One region of the Pseudarthrobacter sp. MOO13 genome, then DNA from elsewhere that is predicted to be linked to it. Evidence: riboswitches for the same ligand, from Rfam matches in the RefSeq annotation. Region 1 holds a riboswitch; the other holds the start of a gene.

Region 1 (15,107 bases):
TCCCGCAACAAGTGAGCGGGCGTTGGGTCCTGCGGGTGCGGCCCCCCGGGCCGAACCCAGCCCCGGAAGCTACTTCTGGCGCCTGTAAAACGGGAGGGGGACCACTTCGAAGCGCTCGGGCTTTCCGCGGAGGTCGATGTCAAGGACGGTGCCGACTTCAGCAAATTCGACCTCGACGTAGGCCATGGCGATGGGGTATCCGAGGGTGGGGGAGGGCTGGCCGGAGGTTACTTCGCCCACCAGGGTGCCGTCCTTAAGGACGGGGTAATGGGCGCGGCCGGCGCGGCGTCCGGCACCCTTGAGGCCCACCAACTTCTGCCCGATGGTTGATCCGACTCCGGCGGCCTTGATGGCTGCCAGGGCGTCCTTGCCCACGAAGTCGCCTTCCTTGGCCAGCGACACCACGGGGCCCAGGCCTGCCGCGTAAGCGTTGACGTAGCGGGAGAGTTCGTTGCCGTAGAGCGGCATCCCGGCTTCGAGGCGTAGCGAGTCGCGGGCGGCGAGGCCGGCGGGCACCAGGCCGGAGCCTTCGCCGGCCTGGAGCAGTGCCTCCCACAGCGCGGGCGCGTCCAGGTTGGGAACGTAGATCTCGAACCCGTCCTCGCCGGTGTAGCCGGTCCGGGCCACGAGCAGGTCTTGGACCGTGCCGTTGACGGCGATGCCCACCTCCACGGCGGCGTAGTACTTGAGCCCGGTGAGCAGTGCGTGCTGTTCGGCCGGGACCAGCGTCAGGAGGATCGCTTCGGAATTCGGTCCCTGGACGGCGATCAGCGAGGTGTTGGCGGAGGCGTCCTCCACAGTGACGTCGAAGGCGGCGGAGCGTTCCAGGAGTTCCTTGGCCACCACTGCGGCGTTGCCCGCGTTGGGCACCACCAGGTACCTGTCAACGCCCTCTTCGGGGGATGGCCGGCGGTAGGTGATGAGGTCGTCGATGATGCCGCCGTCTTCGTTGCAGATCAGCGAGTACTTTGCCTTGCCGATGGCGACCGCGGAGATCTTGCCCACCAGGGCGTAGTCCAGGAACGCGGCGGCGTCGGGGCCGGTGACCCAGACTTCTCCCATGTGGGAGAGGTCGAACAGCCCGGCGGCCTTGCGGACAGCGTGGTGTTCCGCGAGTTCAGACTCGTACTTGAGCGGCATCTGCCAGCCGCCGAAGTCCGTGAACGAGGCCCCGGCCTTCTTGTGCTGCTCGAAAAGAGCGGTGTAGTTCTCGGTCATGGGAATCAGTCTTCCAATCCGGTGATTGAGCTTGTCGAAGTCTCGAACGCTTCGAGGGGCGGGCAGGAGCAGACCAGGTTCCGGTCGCCGGCGGCGCCGTCGATCCGGCCGACGGGTGGGAAGTACTTGTCCTGGCGGAGCGAGGCAACGGGGAAGGCCGCCTGCTCCCGCGGGTAGGCGCGGTCCCAGTCAGAGCTGACGACGGCGGCCGCAGTGTGGGGTGCGTTGCGCACCGGGGATGCCTCCAGGGTGATGTCGCCGTTGGCCACCTGCTGGATCTCGCCATGAATGGTGATCATGGCCTCGATGAAGCGGTCGATCTCGGCCAGGTCCTCGGACTCGGTGGGCTCCACCATCAGCGTGCCCGCGACGGGGAACGAAAGGGTGGGGGCGTGGAAACCGAAGTCGATCAGCCGCTTGGCCACGTCCTCGGCCGTGACTCCCGTCTTCGCGGTGAGTTCGCGCAGGTCCAGGATGCATTCGTGCGCCACCAGCCCGCCTTCACCGGTGTAGAGGACCGGGAAGTACTCGTTCAGGCGGGACGCGACGTAGTTGGCCGCCAGCAGCGCGGACTTGGTGGCCTCGGTCAGGCCCTCACCGCCCATCAGCTTCACGTACGCCCACGAAATCGGCAGCACGCCGGCCGAACCGAACCGGGACGCCGAGATCGCCACCCCGTGCCCGGGCTCGTGCGCCGCCTTGTTCGCGTCGCCCGGCATGAACGGTGCCAGGTGCGCCTTGGCGGCAACGGGCCCGACGCCGGGTCCCCCGCCGCCGTGCGGGATGCAGAAGGTCTTGTGCAGGTTCAGGTGGGACACGTCCCCGCCGAACTGGCCCGGCTGGGCCAGCCCTACAAGTGCGTTGAGGTTGGCCCCGTCGATGTAGACCTGGCCGCCGGCAGCATGCACAGCGTCACAGACTTCGCGGACATCGGAGTCGTACACGCCGTGGGTGGAGGGGTAGGTGATCATGATGGCCGAGAGGACGTCCTTGTTGGCCTCGATCTTGGCCGTCAGGTCGTCGTGGTCGATCGTCCCGTCAGCGGCGGTGGCAACCACGACCACCTTCATGCCCGCGAGGACGGCGGAGGCGGCGTTGGTGCCGTGCGCCGAGGCTGGGATCAGGCAGACGGTGCGCTGCTGCTCGCCGCGGGATTGGTGGTAGCCGCGGATCGCGAGCAACCCGGCGAGCTCGCCCTGGGAGCCCGCGTTGGGCTGGATGGACACCTGGTCATACCCGGTGATCTCGGCGAGGTCCGCTACCAGGCCGGCGATGAGTTCGCGCCAGCCTTCGGTCTGGGAGTCCGGGGCGAACGGGTGGATCGAGGCGAACTCCGGCCAGGAAATGGCTTCCATCTCGGCCGTGGCGTTCAGCTTCATGGTGCATGAACCCAGCGGGATCATGGTGCGGTCCAGCGCCAGGTCACGGTCCGAGAGCTTGCGGATGTAACGCAGCAGCTGGGTTTCAGACCGGTGCGTGTTGAAGACCGGGTGCTGCAGGTAGGCCGAGGAACGCAAAATAGTGTCGGGCAGTTCGAATCCCTGGGCGTCACCCACCGGACCGGCGCCAAAGGCGACGGCGACGGCGGAAAGTGTTGCCGCCGTCGTCGTCTCATCAACGGAGACGCCCACCGTGTCCGGATCGATGAAGCGCAGGTTGATGCCGCGGGCTTCAGCGGCGGTGATCACCTTGGCGGCCTTGCCCGGAACGCGGACGGTGAGGGTGTCGAAGAAGGAGTCCGTGACCAGTTCGCGGCCCAGTGACGTGAGTGCTGTTGCCAGGACCCTGGCCTTGTGGTGGACGGTCTCTGCGATCGCCTTCAGGCCGTCGGGGCCGTGGTAAACGGCGTAGAAGGAGGACACGATGGCCAGCAGCGCCTGGGCGGTGCAGATGTTGGATGTGGCCTTCTCGCGGCGGATGTGCTGCTCGCGGGTCTGCAAAGCCAGGCGGTAAGCGGGAACGCCGGCATCGTCCTTGGACACCCCAACCAGGCGGCCGGGCAGGGAACGTTCCAGGCCCTTTCGGACGGCCATGTAGGCGGCGTGCGGCCCCCCAAAGAACAACGGCACACCAAAACGCTGGGCCGAGCCGACAGCAATGTCCGCGCCCTGCTCGCCCGGAGGGGTAATCAGGGTCAGGGCCAGCAGGTCCGCAGCCACCGTGACCAGCGCGCCCCGGTCCTTGGCAGCGGTGATCACGGCGGATTGGTCCCACACCCGGCCGGAGACCCCGGGCTGCTGCAGCACGACGCCATTGATGTCGCCCTCGGGCAGGCCCTTGGACAGGTCCGCGACCTCCACCTCGAAGCCCAGCGCCTCCGCACGGCCCCTGACAATAGCGATGGTCTGCGGAAGTACGTCGATGTCCAGGACAGTCTTGCCGTCCTTGGCTGCCGCGGACTTGTTGGCGCGGCGCATCAGGAGCACGGCCTCGGCCACGGCGGTGGCTTCATCCAGCAAGGAAGCGTTGGCTATCGGGAGCGCCGTCAGGTCCTGCACCATGGTCTGGAAGTTCAGCAGCGCCTCAAGCCGGCCCTGCGAGATTTCCGGCTGGTAGGGCGTGTAGGCGGTGTACCAGGCCGGGGATTCCAGGATGTTGCGGCGGATCACCGGCGGCGTCACGGTGTCGTAGTAACCCTGGCCGATCATCTGGACGGCAGTCTTGTTCTTCGCGGCAAGCTTCCGCAGTTCCGTGAGGACTTCAACCTCGCTGAGGGCGTCGGTCAGCTTGAGCGCAGTTTCCTGCCGGATGGACGCGGGGACGGCCACGTCAACCAGGCCGTCCACGCTGTCGTATCCCACGGCCTTGAGCATGGTGTCGACGTCGGCCTGGCGGCGCGCACCGATATGGCGGTCCACGAAGGATGTTGGAAGCGACTGAATCGTCATGAGGAACTCCAGGTCTGGCCGGCCAGGGTGGCACAGCGTGGGATGGGTTCCTCCCCGCTCTGTATTGGACCTGAGAGATTCCGCGTTGCCTGCTGGTGGCAGGGGACCGCTTGCACCGTCGGTGAACCAGGCCGGAGCCTGGTTGCTTTCCAGAGTCGCCTCGCCGTGACGGTACATGGGCCTGAGAGATTCCTGGGGAGGATTTGCTCCTACGGCGCCTGCCCGGTGATTCGCCGGGAGGACTCTCCCGTCACAGCTCGAAAGGCTTATTCAAATGTGGGTGATTCGGCTCACAAGGTATCGGGACGAACCCGTCATTGGCAAATCGGCCAGGTGCGGTGAGGGGCTTGACTGGGCGCGTGACGCCTTCGTTCCCCGCTTGTGTCGGAAGGGGTTTGACATTCGATCGTGACGGACACCACACTGAACCCGGGATTGGCGCCGCCGGTGGCTGGCTCAGCGTATCCGGAGCGGCCTACCAGTCGGCGCCTGTCCCGTGCATGCCCGGCGGCGGCCCAAAAAGCCGCCGACCTCCAACTGAATACGCCTTCGACCTGCGGCGGGAGAGTCCTGCCGGGTACACCCAGCAGGCGCCGTAGGAGCAAACCCTCCCCAGGAAACTCTCAGGCCCACGTACCGCCGCGGACAGGCAACTCTGGAAAGCAGCCGGGCATGACCTTGGCTCACCGACGGTGCAAGCGGCTTTGGCTGCGGAAACTCTCAGGTCCACAACAGAGCGGGGAGGAACCAAATCTTTGCGGCTCCAAAAGCCGCTTTATCGATGGAGTTCCTCATGGCGATTCATCCCCCCACGTCCAACAGCGAACCAGCCCGCGGCCAGGGTGCTGCCACGGCGGCCCGCAGCGGGCCTCCCCACCTGGAACGGCAACTCACCAACCGGCATATCCAGCTCATCGCCATTGGTGGCGCGATCGGCACAGGCCTGTTCATGGGTTCCGGCAAGACCATTTCCGCCGCCGGACCTTCCGTGATCTTCGTGTACATGATCATCGGCTTCATGCTTTTCTTCGTCATGCGGGCCATGGGCGAGTTGCTGCTGAGCAACCTGAACTACAAGTCCTTCAGTGATTTCGCCGCCGACCTCCTGGGTCCGTGGGCAGGCTTCTTCACCGGGTGGACGTACTGGTTCTGCTGGGTGATCACCGGAATCGCGGACGTCATCGCCATCGCCGGGTACTCAAAAGAACTTTGGCCGGCGCTGCCGCTTTGGATCCCGGGCCTGGCCACGGTGGGCATCCTGCTGCTGCTGAACCTCGCCACGGTCAAGGCGTTCGGCGAGACAGAGTTCTGGTTCGCCCTCATCAAGATCGTCGCCATCGCGGCCCTGATCATCGTGGGACTTTTCATGATCTTCACCGGTTTCCAGAGCGACGCGGGCACGGCTAGCTTCACCAACCTGTGGAGCCATGGCGGGTTCTTCCCCAATGAGTTCATGGGCTTTGTGGCCGGATTCCAGATTGCAGTATTCGCCTTCGTGGGCATCGAACTGGTGGGCACCACCGCCGCCGAGGCCAAGAATCCCGAGCGCACGCTGCCCAGGGCCATCAACGCCATCCCCGTCCGCGTGCTGCTCTTCTATGTCGGCGCGCTGGTCATCCTCATGGCAGTCACCCCGTGGACCCAGTTCGCCGCCGGCCACAGCCCCTTCATCGGGATGTTCTCCCTGGCCGGCCTCGGCGCCGCGGCCACGGTGGTCAACCTGGTGGTCCTCACTTCGGCGATGTCCTCTGCGAACTCCGGCATCTACTCCACGTCCCGCATGGTCTTCGGCCTGGCCCAGGAAGGCGACGCCCCCGGTGTCTTCAGCCGGCTCTCCACGAGGAAGGTGCCCAGCAACGCGCTGTTCCTGTCCTGCGTCCTGCTGCTGTCCGGCGTCGTACTCATGTATGCGGGCCAGGATGTTGGCATGGCCTTTGAAATGGTGACCACCGTGTCGGCCGTCTGCTTCGTCTTTGTCTGGTCGATCATCCTCGCGAGCTACATCTCTTTCCGGCGTCGCCGCCCGCACCTGCACGCGGCCTCGAAGTTCAAGATGCCCGGTGGCATCCCCGCCGTGTGGGTGGTGTACGCGTTCTTCGCCTTCGTTCTCTGGGCCCTGACCACCCAGCCCGACACGCTCGCTGCCCTGCTGGTGACTCCCGTCTGGTTCGTCATCCTCGGCGTGGCGTGGGCCATTCTCCGGCGCCGTCCCGCGCACCTGGCCCGCTTCGAGGTCTTCCGGGCCGAGCTTCGGGCCGACGAGGCCGCCGGTCGCCGCGGCGAACGCGCGGACGCAGAAGAGCCGGCCCAAAAAGTGTAAGCATGCTTAGTGTTTATCCACTTAGGATGGGATGACACGGCAGCCACGCGCTGCAGGTCGATTTGAATGAAGGTGACCATGGCCCGGCGCAGCAACCCCGCACTCCGTATCGCACAGGAAACCGCCCATAACGCGATGTTTGACGCCCAGGGCAAGCCCAAGCCCGGCGTTCACAACATGATCCTGAAGGCCGTGCAGATCCAGCGGCCTTTGGTGGTGGGCTACATCCGGAGGCTCCAGAAGAAGCATCCGCGGGCAACAGGCGCGCAGTTGGCAGACATCGCGGAACGCGACTACCTCCGGGCTGTCGCCGGAGGAGGCGCCCTGGTGGGTGCCACCGCCGTCGTCCCCGGCGTTGGAACCGTGGCGTCGCTGGGACTTTCCGCGGCCGCCACCGTTGGCTTCCTGGAAGCCACGGCCCTTTACGCAACGTCGCTGGCTGAACTGCACGGCATCAGGCTGACCAACCCGGAGAAAGCCGGCACCATGGTCATGGCCATCATGCTCGGCGAAGAGGGCACTGCGCTGCTGGGGACCCTCAGCGGCCAGGCAGCCGGCAACAGCGCAGGCAATGCCTGGGGGAGCGTTCTGTCCAAGTCGATGGTGGTGCCGGGATTCGGGAGCGTCCGTAAGCGGATCCAGTCGGCCTTCCTGAAGAACCTCCTGAAGCGGCAGGGCACTGCGTTATTTGGCCGCGCCCTGCCCTTCGGGATAGGGGCTGTTGTGGGTGGAGCCGGTAACCTCATGATGGGCCGCGCAGTGGCCAGGAACGCCCGCGAGGCTTTTGGGCCGATGCCGGACACCATTCCCGGCGAGCTGACCGCCGCTGCCGCGCCGGACAACCTGACGCTGGAAGGCAACACACTTGGATCTCAACGCTGACGTAGGGCAATCATTCGGCTCCTGGACGGCAGGAGGCGATCCGGCGATGTTCCAGATGGCCACCAGCGTAAACGTGGCGTGCGGCCTCCACGCCGGTGACCCCATCACCATGCTGGACAGCTGCAGGGCCGCCTACGAACTGGATGTCACCGTCGGGGCCCAACTCGGCTACCGCGATCTGGCCGGCTACGGCCGCCGCGCGCTGGACATGAGTTTTGATGAGCTCTTCGGTGACGTGCTGTACCAACTGGGGGCGCTCGACGGCGTAGCGCATGCGGTGGGTGCCTCTGTGGACTACGTCAAGCCTCACGGAGCCCTGTATGAAGCGGTGATCCATGACGCCGAGCAAGCCTCCGCCGTGGTGGCGGCCGTCAACGCCTACGATCCCGGCCTGCCCATCCTGGGCTTCCCCGGCTCGGAGCTGCTCAAGCAGGCCAAGGAAGCGGGGCACCCGGTGTTCGTCGAGGCCTTCGCCGACCGTGCCTACCGCGCCGATGGCAGCCTGGTGCCGCTTTCCGAGGACGATGCCGTCCTGTACGACGTCGATGCGGTAGTCGAACGGGCTGTTCGCCTGGCTACGCGAGGCGAAGTGGCGGCCGCGGACGGAACTGTCATTGCGGTCCGGCCGGACTCCCTGTGCATTCACGGTGGGACTCCTGACGCCGTAGAGATGGCGGCCCGGATCAGGGCAGGGCTTGAGGCAGCCGGCGTCGGGCTGGAGTCCTTCGCCTAGGAGCCTGCAGCCGTAGGGCATGCCGGCTTAGCTGCTCCAGCGGCACCGCAGCTGACCGGAATCGGCACCAGTGCCACTTCAGCTGACCGGCGTCACTCTGACCGAACCGAGGTCCCCCCAGCGTCGCATCCGCTGAACCGGGGTCGCCCCAGTGTCACTTCAGCTGACCGGCGTCACTCCGACAGGGCAAACGGCGTTTCGAAGAACTCTGCCCAGAGCGGGTCTTCCGGTGACAGGTCACTGAGGTCTATGAGGTTGGCGTCGTCCGGTTCCCATGGCGGGAGGTCTTCCATGCCTGCCTGTTCGCCGTGGAATTGGATGGGTATTGCATGAGTTCTGGCCGGCAGGGTTCCTGGTGGCCAGTGGGTTGGTTGGGGGTCGTGTTGTTCGGGTTTGTAGTGTCGGCCGGTGGGTGAGGTCCAGCCGGGTGGTTTGTTTTTGGTGGCTGGGTCGGGGTTCCAGGTGCTGTGGTGTTTGAGGCGGTGGTGTCGGGGGCAGAGTTGGGCCAGGTTGTGGGTTCCAGTGGTGCCGCCGTGGTGCCAGGGGTTGAGGTGGTCGGTGTCGTTGTCGGGGGTGTGGTTGGTGCAGCCGGGGAAGGTGCATGTGGTGTCCCGCAGCCGGAGCCATTGTTTGATGGTCTCCGGGAGCCGGTAGCGGGTGCGGCCGATTTCCAGGGGTGCCCCGTCGCGGGGGTCGACCAGGACCCGGTAGAACGATTCCGCCCCGCCGGCGACGAGCTTTCGCGCCATGGATGCCGGGACCGGCCCGAACCCGTCCAGCACGGCCGGGTCCTCCGTGAGGCCCAGCAGCGAGAACACCGGGACCGTGACCAGGACATCCGCCCGCGGCGTGGGGATCTTGCCGATAGCACGGGCATCTGCGGAAGCTTCACCCGGGGCTGTCGCGTTTCCGGTGCCGAGGAGCAGTGACGCGGCGACGTCGGCGCGGAGCTGGGTGAGGGTGCGGGGCTCGTCGGGGGTTTGGAGGCCGCGGGCGGTGGCGGTGCTGCGGTTCCAGATCGCGCACGCGGTGTCCCCGGGCAGGTAGAGGGAGAGCCAGGCCATCCCGTCGTGGTCCGGGGCGTAGTCCATCCGCCGGTCCGCCACCCCCTTGGCGTGGCGTTTTTCCAGGGTTTCGGGGTGGTGGCGTTCCCGCCAGGCCCGGACCTTCGCCCGGAACCGGGACGGGACAAGGTCACCGGGCGCGGCGCGAGCGGGGTTGGGTGCGTCGGGGTCGAAGAAGTGCGCCACCAACCCGGCCGCCCCTGCAGGGGTGAGGCCTTCGGTTTCGTCCGCGACGATCCGGGCGTGCTGCCAGGACACCGCACCCGTGGACAGGGCCTCGACCACAGGGGGCAGGGAGCAGACCCGGCGGGACTGCTCCACCAGCGCCCCGGAAACCCCCGAACTGATGGTGAGGATCCCGGCGATCTCCTCCACCACGGACATCTCCGCGAACGTGCGCTCCTCCACCGGGGCGTCCGGCGGAAGCAGAGCACGCTGGATCTCAACGGCATCCGCCACATCCCGCGCCTTCACCGCCGCCAGCTGGGCCTCCAACCGGGCCACCACCTCCAGCCGCCCCAAGCATGACTCATACCGCCGCTGCAACACATCCACATCAGCGCCAACACCGATACCGGCAGCGAGGGAAACATCCCTCAAAATCAGTGCATCCAGCGCAGCAACAGAGGCAGAAACACCCTCCATCACCACCGCCAGATCCGCACCGATTCCCATAAACACATCATCCAACGGGGCACTGACATTTATGCCCGCCGACCAGTCCTGCCCCCAGGCCCTGTCGCCAAGCACCCGCTCAAGCCAAACCGGGCCGGACGCCCTCGTGGCGCAACCAAGGTGCCGTGAGCGTGCGAGCCTCATCCCGCCGTCGTACGCGCCAAACGCACCCGGGACCTGCGGGAGCGAACGCTAGCCAAAGATGAGTTGCGCCACGGTGAAGATCGCAAGCCCCGCCAGGGAGCCCACCACCGTGCCGTTGATGCGGATGAACTGCAGGTCCTTGCCCACCTGCAGTTCGATCTTCTGCGAGGTCTCCTCGGCATCCCAACGGGCCACCGTGTCCGTGATGACCCCGGCGATGTCCGAGCGGTAAGTCTTTACCAAGTAGGCCGCGGCGTCCCCGATCCAGGCGTTGACCTTCCCCGCCAGTTCGGGGTCGCCCACCAGCCTGGTCCCGAAATCCCGCACAGCGGCCTTGAACTTGATGGTGAGCTCGCTGTCGGGATCGTCCACGGCACCGAGCAGCGCATTCTTGACGGTGCCCCACGTGCGGGACGCGAGTTCGCGCACCTCGGGATCACCCAGGACCTGGGCCTTGATGTCCTCGGCCCGGGCGATCATGGCCGGGTCGTGCTGAAGGTCCTGCGCGAGGTCGTTCAGGTACTTGTCGATCGACTGCCGCACCTGGTGGTTGGGGTCGGCCTGGACGGCCCGGACGAACTTCAGGATCTCTACGTACACCTTGTCGCCCACCAGCCCGTCCACGAACTGCGGCACCCAGGTGGGGGAGCGGTCGGACACCAGGCGGCTGACGGTCTCGTGGTTGTCGTCCACCCAGTCCGCGGCGCGGTCCACCATCAGGTCCACCAGGGTGTGGTGGTGACCGTCATGGAAGATCCGCTCGGCGAGCCTGCCCACCGGCGGGCCCCACGGCGGGGTGAGCAGGTGCTTGCGCACCATGCCCTCGATGACGGCTTGGACGTCGTCGTCATTCAAAACCTTGAAGGCGCCGCGGATCACGGCGGCACCTTCCTTGGCCACCCGCTCCGCACCACCCGGCGCGGCCAGCCACTGGCCGGCACGGCCGGCGATGTTGACGCTTGCCAGCTTGTCCTGGACCACCTGTTCGGAGAGAAAATTCGTCTCCACGAATTCGCCCAGGGAAGCGCCGATCTGGTCTTTCCGGCGGGGGATGATCGCGGTGTGCGGAATCTTGATGCCCATGGGGTATTTGAACAGGGCAGTGACGGCAAACCAGTCGGCGAGCGCGCCCACCATGCCCCCCTCGGCGGCTGCGCGCACGTACTGCAGCCACGGGTAGTCCTTCTGGAGGGCAAACGCGAAGACAAAGATCACGGCCATGGCAATGAGCAGGCTCAGCGCCAGCAGCTTCATTTTCCGCAGCGCTGCCGCCTTTTCGGCGTCACCGGCGCCAGGATCGCGGGCGACGACGGCGCCTGCCGCCAAGGTGCCCTGCCGCACCTGCCGCGTCGCCTCCGCTGGTGCATCCTGCGCGGCGTGCCCGGTAGTTGCCTCAGAGTTCACCTGCATGTGCCAAGCCTAGCCCCGAAGGCGGAAGTCGGTCCGCTACCGTGTGAGCATGACAACTGACGAGTCTGTGCCGCAACGGCCGTTGGTCTACGCCCACCGGGGCTCCAGCGGCACCTACGCTGAACATACCCGCGCCGCCTACCTGCAGGCTTTGGCTGACGGGGCCGACGGGGTGGAGTGCGATGTCCACCTGACCCGGGACCAGCACGTGGTACTGCTCCACGACGCCAACCTGGACCGTACCTCGGACGGCACGGGGCCGGTGGGGGACCGGACCCTGCACGAACTGCGGCAGCTGGACTTTTCGTCGTGGAAGGGGGCGCGGATTCCCGAGGCCTACGGCGCCCGTTCCGAGCAGTTCCTCACCCTTCCGGAGCTCCTGGACATCCTCCGCGGTGCGGGGCGGCCCGTGGGCCTGGCCATCGAGCTCAAGCATCCAAGCCCTTACCAGCTCAAGCTGGAGGACCGGGTACTGGAAGTGCTCCGCAGCGAAGGCTGGGATCCGGAAAGCTCCACGCTGGACAACGTGGCCGTGACCTTCATGAGTTTCAGCCCCGATTCAGTCCGCCACCTCCTGGAATCCGTCCCGCCCCGGTACATTTGCCAGCTCGTGGACGATCTCACGGTCCACGAGATACGCGGCGGGCTGGGCGTGGGCCCGATTACCGGCGGAGCGATCGCCAACCTGATGAAGGCCACCCAACTTGAGGGCGAACAAATCCTGGACGACTGCCTGGTGGGCATGGCGGGTCCCGGGATCGACTATGTCCGCGAACGCCGGGACACCGTCCGCCGCTGGCTGGACTCCGGCCGGCGCTTCAGGGTCTGGACGGTCGACGCTCCCGAGGATGTTGACCTGTGCCAGGAACTGGGCATCCAGGAGATCACCACCAATGTGCCGGCCCGGGTCCTGGGCCAGCTCCGCGTGGCGTCACCGCAGGCGAAGTAGGACGGCCGTGGCGGAGGGCGGCGTCGGCGGATCCTTCCCGCGCAGGTGGTGGGCCGGTTCGCTGGACGTGGAGGGCCTGGCCCTGCAGTCGGTGGGGGCAGCGGCGGAGGCGCTGAACCGGTACACGGGTGACGCGGGCCGGTTCAGCACCACCGCTGCCTTGACGGCGGCAGCCTTCGACTCCTTCGGGCACTTGCGGATCGAGGGGCGCCAGCTGCAGGGCTTCGCGCCGCTGTCGGGCTTCCGGCGCACCGCGGACGGCTGGATCCGGCTGCACGCCAACTACCCGCACCATGAGCAGCGGCTGCTGCAGGCGCTGGGGGCGTCCTCCGCCGATGACGCGGATCAGGCACTCCGCGGCATGCCGTCGCTGCAGGCGGAAGCTGCCATCCAAGGCAACGGCGGTATCGCCGCGGCGGTCAGGACCCGCAGCGAATGGCTGGCGACGGAGATGGGCCGGGCCGCCGGCCAGGGACCCTGGGCCGCTGTGGAGTTTGCCGATGGGCGGACGGCGGGCCTGGGCCTGGGTGACTTCGCGGCAACAACGCCGGGTCGTCGGCACACTGTTGGCCGGCCCCTGGGTGGCGTCCGCGTCCTGGACCTGACCCGGGTTATCGCAGGGCCCGTTGCCACCCGTTTGCTGGCTGCGCTCGGAGCGGATGTCCTCCGGATCGACCCGCCGGCTTTCCCCGAGATCGCGGACCAGTTCGTGGACACGGCGTTCGGCAAGCGCAGCGCGGAAGCCGATCTTGGCCTCCCGGCGAACCAGCACAGCCTGCGGCAGCTCCTGGCCGGCGCGGATGTGGTGGTCACCGGCTACCGGCACGCCGCCCTGGACCGTTTTGGGCTCAACCCCCGTGAACTGCTGGCGGCACACCCGGGCCTGGTGGTGGTTACCCTCAACAGTTGGGGCACGACCGGGCCCTGGAGCGGCCTGCGCGGCTTCGACAGCATTGTCCAGGCCGCCTGCGGGATTGCCCGCGCGTACGGGAGGAACGACGACGACGGGTGGCGCCCGGGTGCCCTTCCGGTCCAAGCGCTGGACCACGCCACGGGATACGGCGTGGCGGCGGCGGTGATCCACCTGCTGGACAGCCGCAGGCAGTCTGGGGTGGGCGCCGCTGCGCACCTGTCTCTGGCCCGGACGGCGGAGGAACTTTTTGCGTTGCCGGACACCGAGGCAGTCCGCGGGGAGCTGGCAGCACCGGAGTACCGCACCATGGACAGCCCCTACGGCGTGCTCCGCTACGTTGGGCCGCCGCTGATTTCCGGCGGGCGGCCCCTGGACTATCCGTCTCCGCCCCCGGCCTACGGCAGTTCCACGCTGACCTGGGCCTGAAGGAAAGGCCCCGCGTCGCCTCTTTTCCGCCCCGCCGCGGCCGGGCCAGCCGGGTTTCGAGCGTCCGCTCCTGCTGTGGTTGAGTGGTTCCATGTCTTTTCCCCGGTCCGGCCCCGCTGTCCAGGGCCTGCCCTCGCGCGTCCTGCCTTTGCACGGCCGTCGACTCCAAGGCTTGTCCGCCGCTGCCATGGGCGCCCTCCTGCTGGCCAGTGCCGGCAAGCATTTCCGGGACCCTGGTTTCTTCCGTGACGTTGTTCCGGAATACCTCTGCCGCGTGGATCCGCAACCCGGTCTGCCTCAGGTGCCCCAGCACCCGCTGGCGCTCCTTTCCCGGGACGAATGGATCGCGGTGAGCGGGCTGCTGGAACTGGCTGCCGCCGTCGGCGTCCTCCTCCCGCCTACCCGGAAGCTGACTGCCACCGCCCTCACCGGGATGTTCACCGCATTCCTGGCAGGGCACGTCGACGCCCTGGTGCGGGCGTACGGTCCGGAGGGTTCGCCCCGCCGCCGGAAGATCCACTCGCTGCGGCTCCCGCTGCAGGCGCCACTGATCCTGTGGGCCTGGAGCCTGCGGAAGCCGGCCTCGCCAGGGTGCCCGCCGGGAGGCCGGCCGTGAAACTGACGGGCTCGCCCGCGGTGAAGGTGGGAATCTCCATCAGCATCGCCACCGGCCTGTATGGAATCTCCTTTGGGGCGTTGTCAGTGACGTCCGGCCTCAACCTGTGGCAGACCATGGCGCTGAGCCTGCTCCTGTTCAGCGGCGGCTCGCAGTTCGCGTTCATCGGTGTCGTTGCCGGAGGAGGCTCGGGTATCGCCGCCATGAGCGCCGCCACCTTGTTGGGCATGCGCAACGGCATCTACGGCATGCAGTTGAACGCGCTGCTGAGGCCCAACGGCTGGCGCAAGTACGTGGGTGCGCAGCTGACCATCGACGAGTCCACCGCCACCAGCACCGGACAGACGGATCCGGCCGAGCAGCGCCGCGGATTCTGGACCGCCGGGATTGGCATTTATGTGCTGTGGAACATCTTCACGCTCGTAGGCGCCCTGGCCGGGAGCGGCCTGGGCGATCCCAAGAGGTGGGGACTCGATGGCGCCGCCGTGGCAGCGTTCCTCGCACTGCTCTGGCCGCGGCTAAAGGGCCGGGAGCCCGTTGCGATCGCGGTGGCGTGCGCCGTAGCCACCGTGATTGCCGTGCCGTTCGTGCCGCCGGGGGTCCCTATCCTGGTGGCAGCTGTGGTGGCGGCGCTGGCGGGATGGCTAAGCCACGGCCGGCGTGACGAAGGCCTCGAACCGGACATCGAGCCATACGGGCACCCGGCCGGCCGCCACGCTCGCGGGAGTGCACCGCAGGCAGGCGCGGAGCGCGGCGACACCACTGGCCCGGCGGCCGCCCCATGAGCCTGTGGATCTGGCTGCTGATCGCGTGTGCCCTTGCCTACGCGTGGAAACTCGTGGGGTATTTCGTTCCTGCCAAGCTCCTGG
Region 2 (15,107 bases), 350 kb from region 1:
CGAAGCACGTGACGACGTTGAGCGCCTTGTTGTCCGCCAGGTCTGCCAGCTCGGCGGAGCCTGTGACCTGGGACAGGAAGAGATAGAAGAAGTCGACGGCGACGCCGGCCAGGTTGGACAGCACGATGATGTTGGCGGCGAGCAGGCCCCAGCCACCCATCCAGCCGATCCAGGGGCCGAACGCTTTGGTGACCCAGGTAAAGGTGGTGCCGCTGTCCGGGGAATCGGCGTTGAGTTCCCGGTAGGCGAGCGAGACCAGGATCATGGGGATGAAACCGATCAGGAAGATGACTGGCAGTTGGAGCCCGGCTTCGTTGACGGTGGGTCCAAGTGCGCTGGTAAGCGTGTAGGCGGGGGCAATGGTTGAGATGCCCAGGACGACGACGGCCAGCAGGCCGAGCTGCCCGCCCTTGAGTCCCTTGGCGCTGACGCCGCCCGTGGACGGTGCGTGGGCGTGGGGGCCGGATTTGGAGGTACTGGTGCGGATTGTCTCTGTCATGGCACCACTTTCTGAAAGGCTGTGAGACGGAGGTCACTATATGAATGGCGTTCATTTAGTATGAGGGTGCCGGCCCTGTGATGCAAGACGCAATATGAACCACATTCGTATATGACTGATTTCCTCAATTAGTAAGCTCACTGAGAAATTTCCGGATTGCCGGCCGCGGGGCAGCCCACGGCTGGTAGCGTCAGCCATATTGGACCACTTGAGGAGGATGCATGAAAGCTTCACCGACACTGACCAACAACCTGCAGGCAGTCCTGGCCGACCTGATCGAACTCCACATCCAGGGCAAGCAGGCGCACTGGAACATCGTGGGCACCAACTTCCGCGACCTGCACCTCCAGCTCGATGAGATTGTTGACGCTGCCCGCCAGTTCGCCGACGATACTGCCGAGCGGATGCGCGCCCTGCACGCCCTCCCGGACGGCCGCAGCTCCACCGTTGCCGAAACCACCAGCCTGGCCCAGTTCCCTGACGGGCTGATCAGCACTGCGGACGCCATTGAGCGGATCGTTGCCGCCATGGAAGCCGCTGTGGGCACCATGCGCAAGGTCCACGACGAGGTGGATGAGGAAGATCCCACCTCCGCGGACCTTTTGCACGAGTTCATCGCCCGGCTCGAGCAGTTTGCCTGGATGGTGCAGGCTGAAAACATGAAGCCAACCGCCAAGGTGACCACTGCCGACTCCAAGTAGGCCGAGCGTCCCGCACGAGGGCGCCCGGTACCGGAACTCATCCGGCGCCGGGCGCCCTTTGCGGTCCCCGTGCGGTCAGGTGGCCTTGGGTACCTTCCGCAGCACGACGGCGGCGAGGACTGCCGCCGTCGCCATCAGTACCAGCCCAATTGCCGCCGTGATGTGCACGCCGGAATCGAACGCCGCCGCCGCAGCGTCCCGGACCGCGTCCGCCAGCGGACCGGGCAGGACGGCGGCCGCTTCCATGGCGCCGGCCAGCGTTTCCCCCGCGTTGTGCAACGAGGCGCCCGGGAGCATGCCATCCAATCCGGCCGGGAGGCGCAGGTTGTGCTGGTAGGAGGCCGTCAGGATGGAGCCAAGGACGGCCGTCCCCAGCAGTGAGCCCACCTCGTAGCCGGTTTCGGAGATCGCCGCGGCGGCCCCTGACTTTTCCGGCGGCGCGGAGCCGAGGATGAGGTCATTCGAAATGGTCTCCGCCGTCCCCACGCCCATCGCCAGGACCAGGAGCGCTGCCAGCAGCAGCGCGGGTCCGCCGTCGTGGTTTCCAAACGCCACCAGGGTGTATCCCGTGGCGCTGAACGCCAGCCCCGCCGCTACCACGTACCCAGGGCGGACCTTGCGAACCAGCGGCACCACCACCAAGCCGGCCGCCACCGTGGCTGCCAGCGCCGGAATCATCGCCACGCCCGCCGCTGACGGGCTCAGGCCCTCAAGGAGCTGGAGGTGCTGGGCAAGGAACAGGATGAAGCCGTTGAAGGAAAACAGGGCCAGGATGTTGGCGCTGATGGCCATGCTGAACACCCGGTTCCGGAACAGCGACATATCCAGCAGGGGGTGTTCCAGGCGGTGCTGGCGCCGCACGAACACCACGCCCATCGCCAGGCCGAACGCCATGCTGCTAAGGCCCGCCAGGCCCGGACCTTCGGTGGCAACATCCTTGATGCCGTAGACCATGGGGACCATCACCAGCATGGACAACAGGATGCTCGGGACGTCCACTCTTCCCGGCGACGGGTCCTTGGATTCCGGGATCAAAGTCCGGCCCAGTGCCAGCAGGGGAACCATCAGGGGCACCGCCACCAGGAACACGGCGCCCCACCAGAAATGCTCCACCAGCCAGCCGCCGAAGATCGGCCCCAAGGCTGCGCCGCCGGAGAATCCGGCAGCCCAGATGGCGACGGCCATCCGCCGGCGGTTGGGCTCCGGGAAGATGTTGCGGATCAGCGACAAGGTGGAGGGCATCAGCATCGCCCCGAAGAACCCCAGTGCGGCCCGTCCGGCGATCAGCCACTCCGCGGAGGGCGCAAAAGCCGTTGCGGCGGACAATCCGGCAAAGCCCGTGCTGCCGATAATGAGCAACCGGCGCCGCCCAATCCTGTCGCCAAGGCTTCCCATCGATACCAGGAGACCGGCCAATACCAGTGGATAAGCGTCAATAATCCACAACACGTGCACGCCGGAGGGTTCCAGGGCGCGGGTGATGGCGGGCAGGGCGAATGTCAGGGCGGTATTGTCCACGGCGACGAGCAGTACCGGGAACATCAGCAGCCCCAGTGCGAGCCAGTCGCGCCGCGGGGACCGCCCGGCCGCTCCGCCGCTGCGTGCAGGCGCCGAGGTCGAAGGGGAAGTCGTCATAAAATAACTATACCGTCCAGACGGTACAGTTTAAAACCTTGCCGTTTCCCTTTTCGACGCCGGCGGAAGGCATGATGGGAAGCATGCCCCGAAAGCCTGTAGCCCGTGATGCGGTCCTTGACGCCTTCGAAACCCTCTTGATCGACGTGGGGGAGCGGGCGGCCACGCTCGACGCGGTGGCCAAAAAGGCAGGCGTGTCCAAGGGGGGACTGCTGTACCACTTCCCCAACAAGGAAGCGCTCATCGAAGTGCTGCTGGACCGCCTGGACGGGCTGGCCAAAGAGGACGCCGACGCCATGGCCGCGGCCGCCGAGGGGGCGGCGGCCTACTTCATCCGCTCCTCCGTCTGGGCGGACACTCCGCTGGACCGGGCCATCGTTGCCGCCACCAGGCTGGCGGAAGTGGCGCACCAGGAAACGCGGCGCCGTTTCGCGGCCATCCAGCAGCGGTGGCTGGACGAGATCGCGGCCGACGTGGGGCCGGGGCTGGCCAAAGCGGTCTTGTATATGGGGGACGGGCTGTATTTCAACGCCATGTTGTCCGTGGGTCCGGCGCCGCAAGGGGGAGCGGCGGCTGACGTGGAGGAACTCCTGGCGGCCCTTGAGCGGCTTCGCAGGTAGCCTCCGCCATTTGCCGGGAAGGGTTGCGGCATAGGACAATGGAATGTTGTGAGGGCTGTCACCGGCCCGCATGATCCAGCACATGGCTGGTTTACAAGTGAATAGCCTTTGATCTGCGGCGGGAGAGTTCTGCCGGTGTACAGGCAGGCGCCGTAGGAGCAAATCCTCCCCAGGAATCTCGCAGGCCCCCGTACCGCCGCGGCGAGGCGCCTCTGGAAAGCAGCAGGCGGTTCCCATGACCCCCAATCGGGGATTCGGAGCCGGTGTGCTCACCGACGGTGCAAGCGGGTCCTGCCAGGCAGGCACCGCGGAAACTCTCAGGTCCAATACAGAGCGGGGAGGAACCCGAATCGCTGTGGCGTACCCTGCGCCGCCTGAGTAAATGGAGTTCCTTCGTGCCGGTTAGCCCAGCCTCCACCACTTTCGTCGACCGCCATATCGGTGCGCGCCGCCAGGCCGACGTCGATACCATGCTCAAAGCCGTTGGCTACGACACTGTCGACTCACTGGTTGACACCGCCGTCCCCAAGGTCATCCGTCAGGAATCTGCCCTTCGTCTGCAGGACGCCCTCAGCGAGGTTGAAGTCCTCACGGAACTGCGGAAGCTTGCCGCCAAGAACAAGACGGCAGTCCAGATGATCGGCCAGGGCTACTACGACACCGTGACGCCGCCGGTGATCCGCCGCAACATCCTGGAATCCCCGGCCTGGTACACCGCCTACACCCCGTACCAGCCGGAAATCTCGCAGGGCCGGCTCGAGGCACTGCTGAACTTCCAGACCATGGTGCAGGACCTGGTGGGACTGCCCATCGCCAACGCCTCGCTGCTGGATGAAGCCACCGCCGTGGCCGAGGCCGTGCTCCTGATGCGCCGCGCCAACAAGTCCGCGGGAGCGAAGGACGGCAAGACGGTCCTGGACATCGACGTTCTTCCGCAGACCATCGCCATCGTGCAGGGTCGCGCCGAGGCGCTGGGCTTCGAGGTGGAGGTCGCGGACCTGTCCAAGGGCCTGCCGGAGGGTGCCATCAATGGCGTCGTGCTGCAGCAGCCCGGCGCCTCCGGCCGGGTGTGGGACCAGTCCGCCGTCATTACCGCTGCCAAGGACCGCGGCGCGCTGGTTACGGTGGCTGCGGACCTGCTGGCCCTGACACTGATCACACCTCCGGGCGAGCAGGGCGCGGACATTGCCGTTGGCTCGGCCCAGCGCTTTGGTGTGCCGTTGTTCTTTGGGGGGCCGCACGCCGCCTACATGGCTGTCCGCAAGGGCCTGGAACGTTCCCTGCCCGGCCGCCTGGTTGGGGTGTCCAAGGACGACGCCGGCGTTCCCGCTTACCGCCTGGCTTTGCAGACCCGCGAGCAGCACATCCGCCGCGAGAAGGCCACGTCCAACATCTGCACCGCCCAGGCGCTGCTGGCCATCGTTGCGTCCATGTACGCGGTATACCACGGCCCGGACGGGCTGAAGGCGATCGCGGAAACGACGCATGGCCACGCCCGTACCCTCGCCGCGGCGCTCAAGGCCGCCGGCCTGGATGTCCTGCACACTTCCTTCTTCGACACCCTGACGGTCCGTGTTGCCGGCCGTGCGTCAGCAGTGATTTCCGACGCCGAGGCCCGCGGCATCAACCTGCGGCCCATCGACGCCGACACCGTAGGCATCTCCCTCGACGAAACCACGACGCCGGCCATCGTCGCGCAGGTCGCCGACGTCTTCGGCGCCCCGGTTGCCGAGGGACACAGCGAGGGCCAGGGCTTTGGGCTGGAGGCCGGCGTCGAGCGTTCCTCGGCCTACCTGCAGCATCCGGTGTTCAACACGCACCGGTCTGAAACCCAGCTGCTGCGTTACATCCGGAAGCTCTCGGACCGTGACCTGGCGCTGGACCGGACGATGATTCCGTTGGGTTCGTGCACGATGAAGTTGAACGCGACGGCTGAGATGGAGGCCATTTCCTGGCCGGAGTTCGCCTCGATCCACCCGTTCGCCCCGGACTCCCAGACCGAGGGCTGGCGCGAACTCATCGCCGGCCTGGTAGCGGACCTGGCCGAGATCACCGGGTATGACCAGGTGTCCATCCAGCCCAACGCGGGCTCCCAGGGCGAGCTCGCCGGGTTGCTCGCGATCCGCGGCTACCACCAATCCCGCGGCGAGCAGCAGCGCACCGTGTGCCTGATCCCAGCCTCGGCGCACGGCACCAACGCCGCCTCCGCCGTCCTCGCGGGCATGAAGGTGGTCGTGGTTGCCACCGCCGCTGACGGGACGATCGACCACGACGACCTGACGGCCAAGATCGAGGCCAACAAGGACGTCCTCTCGGCCATCATGATCACCTACCCCTCCACCCACGGCGTGTACGACTCCGATGTCCGCGAAGTCTGTGACGCTGTGCATGCTGCCGGCGGCCAGGTCTACATCGACGGGGCCAACCTGAACGCCCTGGTGGGGCTGGCCCAGCCGGGCCGGTTCGGCGGGGACGTGTCCCACCTGAACCTGCACAAGACCTTCTGCATCCCGCACGGCGGCGGGGGACCCGGCGTCGGGCCCGTTGCCGCGAAGGCGCACCTGGCACCGTTCATGCCGGGCGATGCGAACAAGGCGGCGCACGAGCCCGGGCACGGGGTGGCGATTTCGGCGTCCCGGTTCGGTTCGGCCGGGGTGCTGCCGATTTCATGGGCGTATGTGAAGCTGATGGGCGGGCAGGGCCTGACCGAGGCCACCAAGTCCGCGCTGCTGGCGGCCAACTACGTCGCGTCCCGCCTGAACGAGTACTTCCCGGTCCTCTACACCGGCGAAGGCGGGCTGGTGGCGCACGAATGCATCCTGGACCTGCGCGAACTCACCGCGAAGACCGGAGTCACGGCCGAGGACGTGGCCAAGCGGCTGATCGACTTCGGTTTCCACGCCCCCACCCTGTCCTTCCCCGTCGCGGGCACGCTGATGGTGGAGCCCACCGAGTCCGAGGACCTGGCCGAGATCGACCGCTTCATCGAGGCCATGATCACCATCCGCAAGGAAATCGACCAGGTGGCCAACGGCGACTTCGCCGTCACCGACTCACCGCTGCGGCACGCACCCCACACGGCCGCCGCCGTCGTCTCCTCTGACTGGGACCGCGCCTACCCGCGGGAGCAAGCAGCGTTCCCGGCCCACCACAAGCAGGACAAGTACTTCCCGCCCGTCGGCCGGATCGACGGCGCCGCCGGCGACCGCAACCTCATCTGCTCCTGCCCGCCCCTCGAAGCGTTCGAGGACAGCACAGCCGGGTTCGAGAACTAGACCGCTCCGGTGGTTGAGCCGGCCGGCACCCGGTTTCGACCAGCTCAACCACCGCTCCCAAAGGACTTTCAATGACTGAGAAGTACACCGCGCTCTACGACGAGCATAAAAAGCTCGGCGCCTCCTTCACGGACTTTGGCGGCTGGCAGATGCCGCTGAAGTACAGCTCCGAACTGGCCGAACACCACGCGGTCCGCAAGGCCGCCGGGCTGTTCGACCTCTCCCACATGGGAGAAGTCTGGGTGACCGGCCCCGAGGCCGCCGCGTTCCTGGACTACGCCCTGGCGGGCAAGATCTCCGCCATGGCCGTGGGCAAGGCAAAGTACTCGCTGATCTGCAACGCCGATGGCGGCATCATCGACGACCTCATCACCTACCGCCGGCCGGCAGCGCCGGACGGCACCGACGTCTTCCTGGTGGTCCCCAACGCAGGAAACGCAGACACCGTCGCGGCAGCATTGCAGGAACGTGCCGCCCGGTTCGACGTGAAGGTGGAGGACGCCTCAGCCCGCACGTCACTGATCGCCGTCCAAGGCCCGGCAGCAGAATCGATCCTGCTGCGGCTGGTCCCGGCAGCCCGGCATTCCCTGGTGACAGGGCTGAAGTACTACGCCGCCGTCGAGGTCCCCTTCCTGGTGGGCGGTGCGGGCCTGGACCTGCTGCTGGCCCGGACCGGGTACACCGGCGAGGACGGCTTCGAGATCTTCGTGGACAACGGGGACGCCCCGGGCCTCTGGCAGGCGCTGATCGCCATTGCCGACGAGGGCCAGCTCACCCCCGCAGGGCTCGCGTCCCGCGACTCCCTCCGCCTCGAAGCGGGAATGCCGCTCTACGGCAACGAACTCTCGCTGGACGGCGACCCGTTCGCCGCCGGCCTGGGCGCCGTCGTCGCGCTGTCCAAGGAAGGCGACTTTGTCGGGAAGGCCGCGCTGGCAGCCAAGAAGGAAGCCGGTGCAGGCAGCACCTCCGGCCGCCGCCTCGTGGGGCTTAAGGGCCGGGGACGCCGGGCCGGCCGCGCGCACTACCCGGTCCTGAAAGACGGCGCCACCGTCGGTGAGGTCACCTCCGGCCAGCCTTCGCCCACTCTGGGCTACCCCATCGCCATGGCCTACGTCGACGTGGAGCATTCGGCGCCGGGAACTTCCCTCGAAGTCGACCTTCGCGGTAAGGCCGAACCCTTCGAAGTCGTCGGCCTCCCGTTCTACAAGCGCCAAAAATAGCGCCGGACAGCCGGGAGTTTCGCTTGTCGAAACCCCGCCCCACCACCCGTTTTAGTTAGGAACCAATCGCATGGCTGTTGGCGTTTTTGATCTGTTTTCGATCGGGATCGGGCCTTCGTCGTCTCATACTGTGGGGCCGATGCGGGCTGCTGCCGTTTTTGCGGAGGAACTCAAGGCCTCGGGGGTGCTGGCTCACGTGGCGTCGTTGCGGGTGGATTTGTATGGCTCGTTGGCGGCCACCGGTCATGGGCACGGGACGATGACCGCGATCCTGCTGGGCTTGGAGGGGTTTCATCCGGAGTTGATCCTCCCGGCGGAGGTGGAGGAGCGGCTGGCCGGCATTGCCGGGACCGGGACCTTGAACCTCGCCGGCGCCGTCCCGCTGCCCTATGGGGTGAAGGACATGGTGTTGCGGCCGTTAACCGTCCTGCCGCGGCACACGAACGGGATGACGTTCACCGTCACGGACGCTGACGGTGCCGTGGTGCATACCGCGACCTTCTTCTCGGTCGGTGGCGGGTTCATCGTCCGGGAGGGTGAGGAAGACGCGGCCCGGCAGGAACTGGAGGAGTCCAAGAAGGAGCTTCCGCTGCCGTTCCGGACCGCCGCGGAACTGCTGGAGCACTGCGCAGCGACCGGGCTGGGAATCGCTGATGTGATGCTGGTGAACGAAAAAGCCTCCCGCGGGGAGGAGGAGATCCGGGCCGGGTTGCTGCACATCTGGTCCGTGATGGAAGCCTGCGTGGCGGCCTCGTTGAAGCGTGAGGGGGTGTTGCCGGGCGGCTTGAAGGTCCGCCGCCGCGCCCCTGACTGGTTTGAGCGGTTGAAGAAGGAATGCGCCGACGGGCAGGACACGGACCAGGACGCCGCGTGGGACGCGGGCCCGTTCGATCCCCGGTATTGGCAGGAGTGGGTTAACTTGGTGGCGTTGGCCGTGAACGAGGAAAACGCGTCCGGCGGCCGGGTGGTCACCGCCCCGACGAACGGGGCAGCCGGGATCATCCCTGCGGTGTTGTTCTACGCCCTGCACTTCGCTCCCGGCATGGACAAAGCCACCGGCGCTGACCGCGATGACGTCGTGGTCAAATTCCTGCTCGCCGCCGCCGCCGTGGGAGTCCTTTACAAGGAACAAGCCTCGATTTCCGGGGCCGAGGTCGGCTGCCAGGGCGAGGTGGGGTCCGCGTCCTCGATGGCCGCCGCTGGCCTGGCCGAGGTCATGGGGGGCACCCCGGCGCAGGTGGAGAACGCCGCTGAGATCGCAATGGAACACAACCTGGGCCTGACCTGCGACCCGATCGGCGGGCTGGTGCAGGTGCCCTGCATCGAACGGAACGCGATCGCTGCCGCGAAAGCGATCAACGCCGCGAAAATGGCGCTCTGGGGCGACGGGACCCACCGGGTCTCCCTGGACGAAGTCATCATCACCATGCGCGAAACCGGCAAGGACATGTCCCACAAATACAAGGAAACCGCCATGGGCGGCCTCGCCGTCAACGTCGTCGAATGCTGACCGCAGGCGCCTCTTCCCGGAACCCGGCGCCCACTCCCTAGTTGTAGGCGGCGGCCCACCAGTTCAAGGAGGCGGCAAACACCAGCCAGGAAATGTACGGCAGCAGGAGTAACCCGGCGGTCCGGCTGATGGGACCAAAATAGAGAACGGTGACTCCGACGGCGGCAATGAGCGCCAGGATGATGCCAAGCCCAAACCACAGTGCAACGGTTCCAAAAACGGGGTAGAGGGCAAAGAACGCAGGGGTCCAGGCAAGGTTAAGGAGCAACTGGATCCCGTAGGCGGTGAGGGCGCTCCGGGTCCGCTCCGTCCGTTTGCGCCACACCAGCCAGCCGGCAACAGCCATCGCCGTGTAGAGGATTCCCCACACCGGGCCAAACACGCCGTTGGGCGGAGACCATGGCGCCTTGTCCGCCGTTGCATACCAGCCGTTGACGTTGCTGGCCGACGCCAATCCGCCCAGCGCCGCCACCAGCAAGGACGCCACCAGGAAGGCGGCGAGCCCGGCGATTTGGATCCCGGCGCCATAGGGCCGTCCGCGCTCCGCGGAAGTGCTGCTCTGGTCCCGGTCCGGCCTCATCCTCCAACCCTTGCGGACCCGGGGCAGCCCCGTCAAGGCGCCGCCCCGTGGACGGTCGGCGCCATGCCAGGCATCGCCGGGAGAAAGGCTCCAGCGGCTGAGGCTTTAGACTTGATGCTGCATGTCCGCACGCATCCAGACCCACCGAAACCGCGCACAAACCCGATTGGACACGGCCCCCTTGCGAGAATTCACCGCACGTTTTGCCACAGCCGAGGAAATTGAGAACTGGGACAAGCACGTCACGGCCAACCCCAACGGCGGCAACATGCTGCAGTCCGCCGCCTACGCATCGGTCAAGAACGGGTCCGGCTGGAAAGTCCGCTTCCTTGTCCTGGAAGCCCCGGGAAACTCCAGTTACAACCTGGTCCTGGAAAAGTCATTTCCGGTCCTGGGTCGGCTCTGGTATCTCATCAAAGGCCCTGACGTTGCCGCCGCCGCGGACCTGAAAGCCGCCCTCGAAGCCTGCGCGGCCTTTGCCCGCAGCCGGAAACTGAACGTCTTTACCATCAAGGTGGAACCGGACATCATCGACACCGCCGAGGCGCACCGGGACATCCAGGCCGCGGGCCTTGTCAAAGCCCCCAATATCCAGTCCAACGACTCCACCGCGCTGCTGGACATTTCCGGCAGCAGCGAGGACGTGTTCAAAGCGATCTCCTCGCGCGCCCGGAACGCCATCCGGCGCGCCGAACGCGAAGGCTGCCAGGTGGTACGGCAGGAACAAGGCCCGGAAACCTACCGCGCCCTCTACGACCTGATGGCAGACACCGTCAACGCCAAGGGCTCCATGCCCCTGCGCAGCTACGACTACTACGCCAAGTTCTGGGACGAATTCTGCAACCGTGGCCAAGGCAACTTCTTCTTCGTCTATGAGGATGGAAGGCCCAGCGTCGGAGCCTTCGTGATCAACTACGGTGCCAAGGCAACCTACAAGGACGGCGGGTCCACCCAAAACCGCAAGCAGTACGGCGACTCGCATTTGGTGCAGTGGGAAGCCATCCGCCGCATGCAGGAACTCGGCTGCACCGAATACGACTTTTGCGGCACCCCGCCTGCGGCCCGGATCAAGGACAAAACCCACAACCTGTACGGGATGGGAATGTTCAAGACCAGCTTCACCAAGACCGTCACCGACTTTGTGGGCTGCTACGACTACGTCCTTTCCCCGCTGCGCCACAAGCTCTGGACCAGTGGCGGCGAAAAGGTGCTCCGCCGGATTGAAACCGCCCGGACCGGCCAGCAGTTCTACTGACCGGCATCCCGTGGGATGCATCCACCGCAGCCCACGGCCGGACCGTACGTCCCGTGCAGCCCGCCCCGAACACCGTCCGCCCAGCGCGTGCCCACCAGGCCGCGAAGAGTCCCGAAGAAGGTCACCCCTTGAATCCTGTTTCCGCCGCTACCGGACTTGAATATGCCACGCTCAGCGACGCCGAGTTTGAGGCCTTCGCCGTAAAGCACCCGCAAAACAGCTTCCTGCAGTCCATCGACTTTGCCCGTTTCCAGCGCGCCCGGGGCCAGCAGGTGGAACTCTTCGGCGTCCGGCGCGGCGGCGAACTCGTCGCCGCCGGCAAGCTCAACTACTCGACCACCAGGCTTGGCTACACCATCTGCGAATGCGCCAAGGGCCCCCTCATGGACTACGAGGACCGCAACCTGGTGAGTGGCGTCGTCGAACTCCTCCGCAAGCACGCCGCCGGCCGCAAAGCCGCTGAACTGCGGATCTCCCCGAACATCAGGTACATCGCACGGGACGCCGACGGCGCCGAGCACCCGGACGTCGAGGACAACCGTCCGCTCGTGGCGGACCTGGAGCGGCTCGGGTTCCGGCACCAGGGCCTGGATATGAACTTCGTCAACGTGAACTGGATGTTCATCAAGAGCCTCGTCGGAATCCAGGACGCCGAAGAACTCATCATGGGCACCAGTTACCGGACCCGGAAGGCCATCCGCAAGGCCGAAAAGAACGGCGTCTTCCTGGAACAGGCCACGCTGGAAACCCTGGACGACTTCTACGGGGCGTTGAGCCGGGCCGGGGACGAAAAGGGATTCACCTACCGCGAGCGCGCCTACTACGAGCACCTGCTCAGGACCACCTCGGCGGAATTCACCAAGCTCATGATGGCCAAGATCGACATCCCCGCGTACCGGAAATCCATCACCGAGCGCCTGGCAGCTGAGTCTGCCACCGCCGCGGAGCTCCGGCGTGAAGTGGAAGAAACGGGCAGCAAGAAGAAAGCCAACCGGCTCAAAGTGGTCCAGGACCTCGTGGACAGCTACGAGCGGAGCCTCAAGGACATCGAGAGGTTCCCGGATTCGGTCGGGACCGCCACCGTGGCAGCCATCCACTTCGTCTGCTACGGCGATGAGGTGGTGTGCGTGATCGGCGGCACCGTCCAGGACTACATCTACTTCAACGGCGCCACCTCACTGTACTGGGGCATGATGCTGCACGCCCTGGAGAAGGAATACCCGCGGTACAACTTCTACGGCACGTTCGGCATCTCCGGACAGGACGAGGAGGGGCACGGCGGCTACGAATTCAAGAAGGGATTCGGCGGCGAAGTGGTCCAGCTGGTGGGCGACTTCACCATGCCCGTACGGCCCGCGGTCTTCCATGCCAACCGGCTGGCCAGATCAGCCGCCGCCGCTGCCCGTACCCTGCTTGGCAAGCTGCCACTGAAGCGCGCAGCCTGACCGTCCACACACCGCGCAGAGGGAGGAACCGGGCATGACCGACCGGCACGAACGGCCAGGGTCCAGGCCGAAGACTGACGGCCTGCCCAAGACTGAGCCGCTGACCCCTGCCCAGATGCGGCAGGACGCAGCCGCCCGGAGGATGCTGCGGCGCCTGGTGCAGGGCGAGAACCCGCCCACCGCCCCCTTGAGCATCGTGGACCGCCTGGCGGGCAGCCCCTACGCCAACCCCACCATCCAGGTGGGCGGTGTGGACACATCGGCCCGCAAGACCCTGGACTTCGCGCTCCACCTGGCAGAGACCATGTTCCGCTATGGGGCGGGCGCCCTGGAGGTGGAGACCAGCATCATCGCCGTTACGGCCGCCCTGGGCCTGAAGAACATCGAGGTGGACATCACCAACCAGTCCGTGGGCATCAATTACGCCCCCAAGGACCAGACGCCCATCGCCCTGCTGCGCGTGGTGCGGTCCTGGACCAACAACTACGCCGGCCTGGCCAAAGTCCACCAGCTGGTCACGGACATCGTGGCTGGCGGCGTGGGCCGCGAGGAAGCCATCCGCAGGCTCAACGAGGCCATCACCAGTCCCAAACCGTATCCGCGCTGGATGGTCACCGCCGCATTCGGTGTCTTCGCCGCCGTGTTCGTCGGTGTGCTGGGCGGCGGCGTGGTGTCCTCGGCCATCGCGTTCGTAGCCAACATCGGGATCAGCCTGCTGGCCCGGCAACTGGGCCGCTGGCGGGTCCCGGACTTCTTCACCACGGCCAGCTGCTCGTTCGTCGTCACCATCCTTGCCTTGCTGCTCTGGCAGTTCGGCCTCACCGCGTCACCGTCGATCGTGGTGGTGGGCGGCATCCTGCTGCTGCTGCCCACCGGACGGCTGGTCTCGTCCGTACAGGACGCCATCAACGGCTTCCCGGTCACCGCCGCGGGCCGGTTCCTGTCAACCCTGCTGACCTTCGGTGCGATCGTGGCCGGCATTGCCGTGGCCTTCGTGGTGGGGGAGCTGACAGGGCTGCAGCGGATCGACGTCACGCAGACCTTCCCACCCGCCTACGATCTGTGGGTCCTTATCCTGTTCGTGGCCGCTGCGGTGATGGCCATCGGCATCACCGAGCAGACCACCTGGCAGCTCCTGCTGCCAACGGCGGGAGTGGGCGTGGCAGGCTACCTGGTGCTGCTGGGCGGCGGCCTGCTGGGGATCGGGGACCGCTTCGCCCCGGCGCTGGCGGCCGTTGTCATCGGCCTCCTGGCACGTGTGGTGGCACTGCGGATGGGCGCGCCGCAGCTGGTGGTGGCTGTGCCCGCGGCGCTGATCCTGCTGCCAGGGCTCACCATCTTCCGGTCCATGTATGTGCTCACGGTCGAGGAATCGGAAATCCTGAACGGCGCGGGCGGCATGCTCAGCGCCGGCGCCATCGTGCTGGGAACAGCCGGCGGGATCGTCCTGGGCGACGTGCTGGCCAGGCCCCTGACCCGCAGCCTGGCGAGCAACGAGCGCCGCCGCGCCCGGCGGCGCTAGATTTGCCCTACCGGCAACTTCTTCTCTGCCTGGAACACGTCTTCCACGCGGCCCTGCGCCCAGTACCCGGACAATGACACCTGGCGCCGCTCCAGGCCGCGCTGCTTGAAGAAGACCTCGCGCAGGGACTTCATGTAGCCCCGCTCGCCGTGGGCAAAGACATCCACGGTGCCGGCAGGCCACTCCGCGCCCGCCACGGCATCCACCAGCAACGTGCTCGAGCCCGCCGGGACTTCGCCGCGGACCAGCCACCGGACCTCGAGTCCGGCCGGAGCGTTCAGGGGCTGGATGTCGGCCTCGGCCCCGACTTCCAGGAAGGCCAGCCCCACTGCGGTGGGAGGAAGTGCCTCGATGGACGCGGCAATGGCCGGCAGGGCGGCCTCATCACCGGCGAACAGATACCAGTCAGCCTCGGGATTGGGGTTGTACGCACCGCCCGGGCCGGTAAAGGTGAGCGTCTCGCCGGGCCGGGCGTTGGCCGCCCACGGACCGGCCAGGCCTTCGTCGCCATGGACCACGAAGTCGATGGCGAGCTCCTTGGCCCCGGGATCCACCCAGCGGAGCGTGTAGGTGCGGGTATACGGCCACTGCTCGCGCGGCATGGTTTCCCGGACCGTCCACAGATCCAGGGGGGAGGGATAGTCCACGCCGGGCTGTGGGAACACGATCTTTACATAACGGTCCACGAATGCGTTGTTGACGAAGTCCCTGAATCCGTCCCCACCTGCGATGACCCGGACCATGTGCGGGGACAACTGCTCTTTGCGCAGTACCGTCAGGTTGACCTGGGGGCGGTTGTTTTTCGTAGCGCTGGTGGCGGCGGGGACAGTGCTCATCAGGCAAGC

Evidence for each region. A riboswitch is a leader RNA that binds a small molecule or an ion and turns the genes downstream of it on or off. The one in region 1 is predicted to bind glycine.
Region 2: linked by a shared signal. The riboswitch ahead of gcvP (aminomethyl-transferring glycine dehydrogenase) and the one ahead of cycA (D-serine/D-alanine/glycine transporter) in region 1 are both predicted to bind glycine.

What each region holds. Positions count from the first base shown of each region.
Region 1 is NZ_CM177848.1:3,657,012-3,672,118, reverse strand. It holds gene gcvT (glycine cleavage system aminomethyltransferase GcvT) at 70-1,218, opposite strand; gene gcvP (aminomethyl-transferring glycine dehydrogenase) at 1,224-4,106, opposite strand; glycine riboswitch at 4,266-4,366, opposite strand; glycine riboswitch at 4,657-4,755, shown strand; glycine riboswitch at 4,756-4,851, shown strand; gene cycA (D-serine/D-alanine/glycine transporter) at 4,900-6,426, shown strand; gene AC4EEO_RS16755 (hypothetical protein) at 6,505-7,308, shown strand; gene AC4EEO_RS16750 (LamB/YcsF family protein) at 7,292-8,041, shown strand; gene AC4EEO_RS16745 (HNH endonuclease signature motif containing protein) at 8,215-9,780, opposite strand; gene AC4EEO_RS16740 (DUF445 domain-containing protein) at 9,973-11,178, opposite strand; gene AC4EEO_RS16735 (glycerophosphodiester phosphodiesterase) at 11,384-12,283, shown strand; gene AC4EEO_RS16730 (CoA transferase) at 12,291-13,622, shown strand; gene AC4EEO_RS16725 (DoxX family protein) at 13,714-14,238, shown strand; gene AC4EEO_RS16720 (AzlC family ABC transporter permease) at 14,235-15,023, shown strand; gene AC4EEO_RS16715 (AzlD domain-containing protein) at 15,020-15,107, shown strand, end outside.
Region 2 is NZ_CM177848.1:3,304,568-3,319,674, reverse strand. It holds gene AC4EEO_RS15145 (APC family permease) at 1-499, opposite strand, end outside; gene AC4EEO_RS15140 (Dps family protein) at 721-1,200, shown strand; gene AC4EEO_RS15135 (MFS transporter) at 1,276-2,835, opposite strand; gene AC4EEO_RS15130 (TetR/AcrR family transcriptional regulator) at 2,919-3,455, shown strand; glycine riboswitch at 3,565-3,661, shown strand; gene gcvP (aminomethyl-transferring glycine dehydrogenase) at 3,851-6,730, shown strand; gene gcvT (glycine cleavage system aminomethyltransferase GcvT) at 6,802-7,950, shown strand; gene AC4EEO_RS15115 (L-serine ammonia-lyase) at 8,021-9,460, shown strand; gene AC4EEO_RS15110 (TspO/MBR family protein) at 9,498-10,040, opposite strand; gene AC4EEO_RS15105 (lipid II:glycine glycyltransferase FemX) at 10,162-11,295, shown strand; gene AC4EEO_RS15100 (peptidoglycan bridge formation glycyltransferase FemA/FemB family protein) at 11,424-12,740, shown strand; gene AC4EEO_RS15095 (threonine/serine exporter family protein) at 12,775-14,262, shown strand; gene AC4EEO_RS15090 (siderophore-interacting protein) at 14,259-15,098, opposite strand.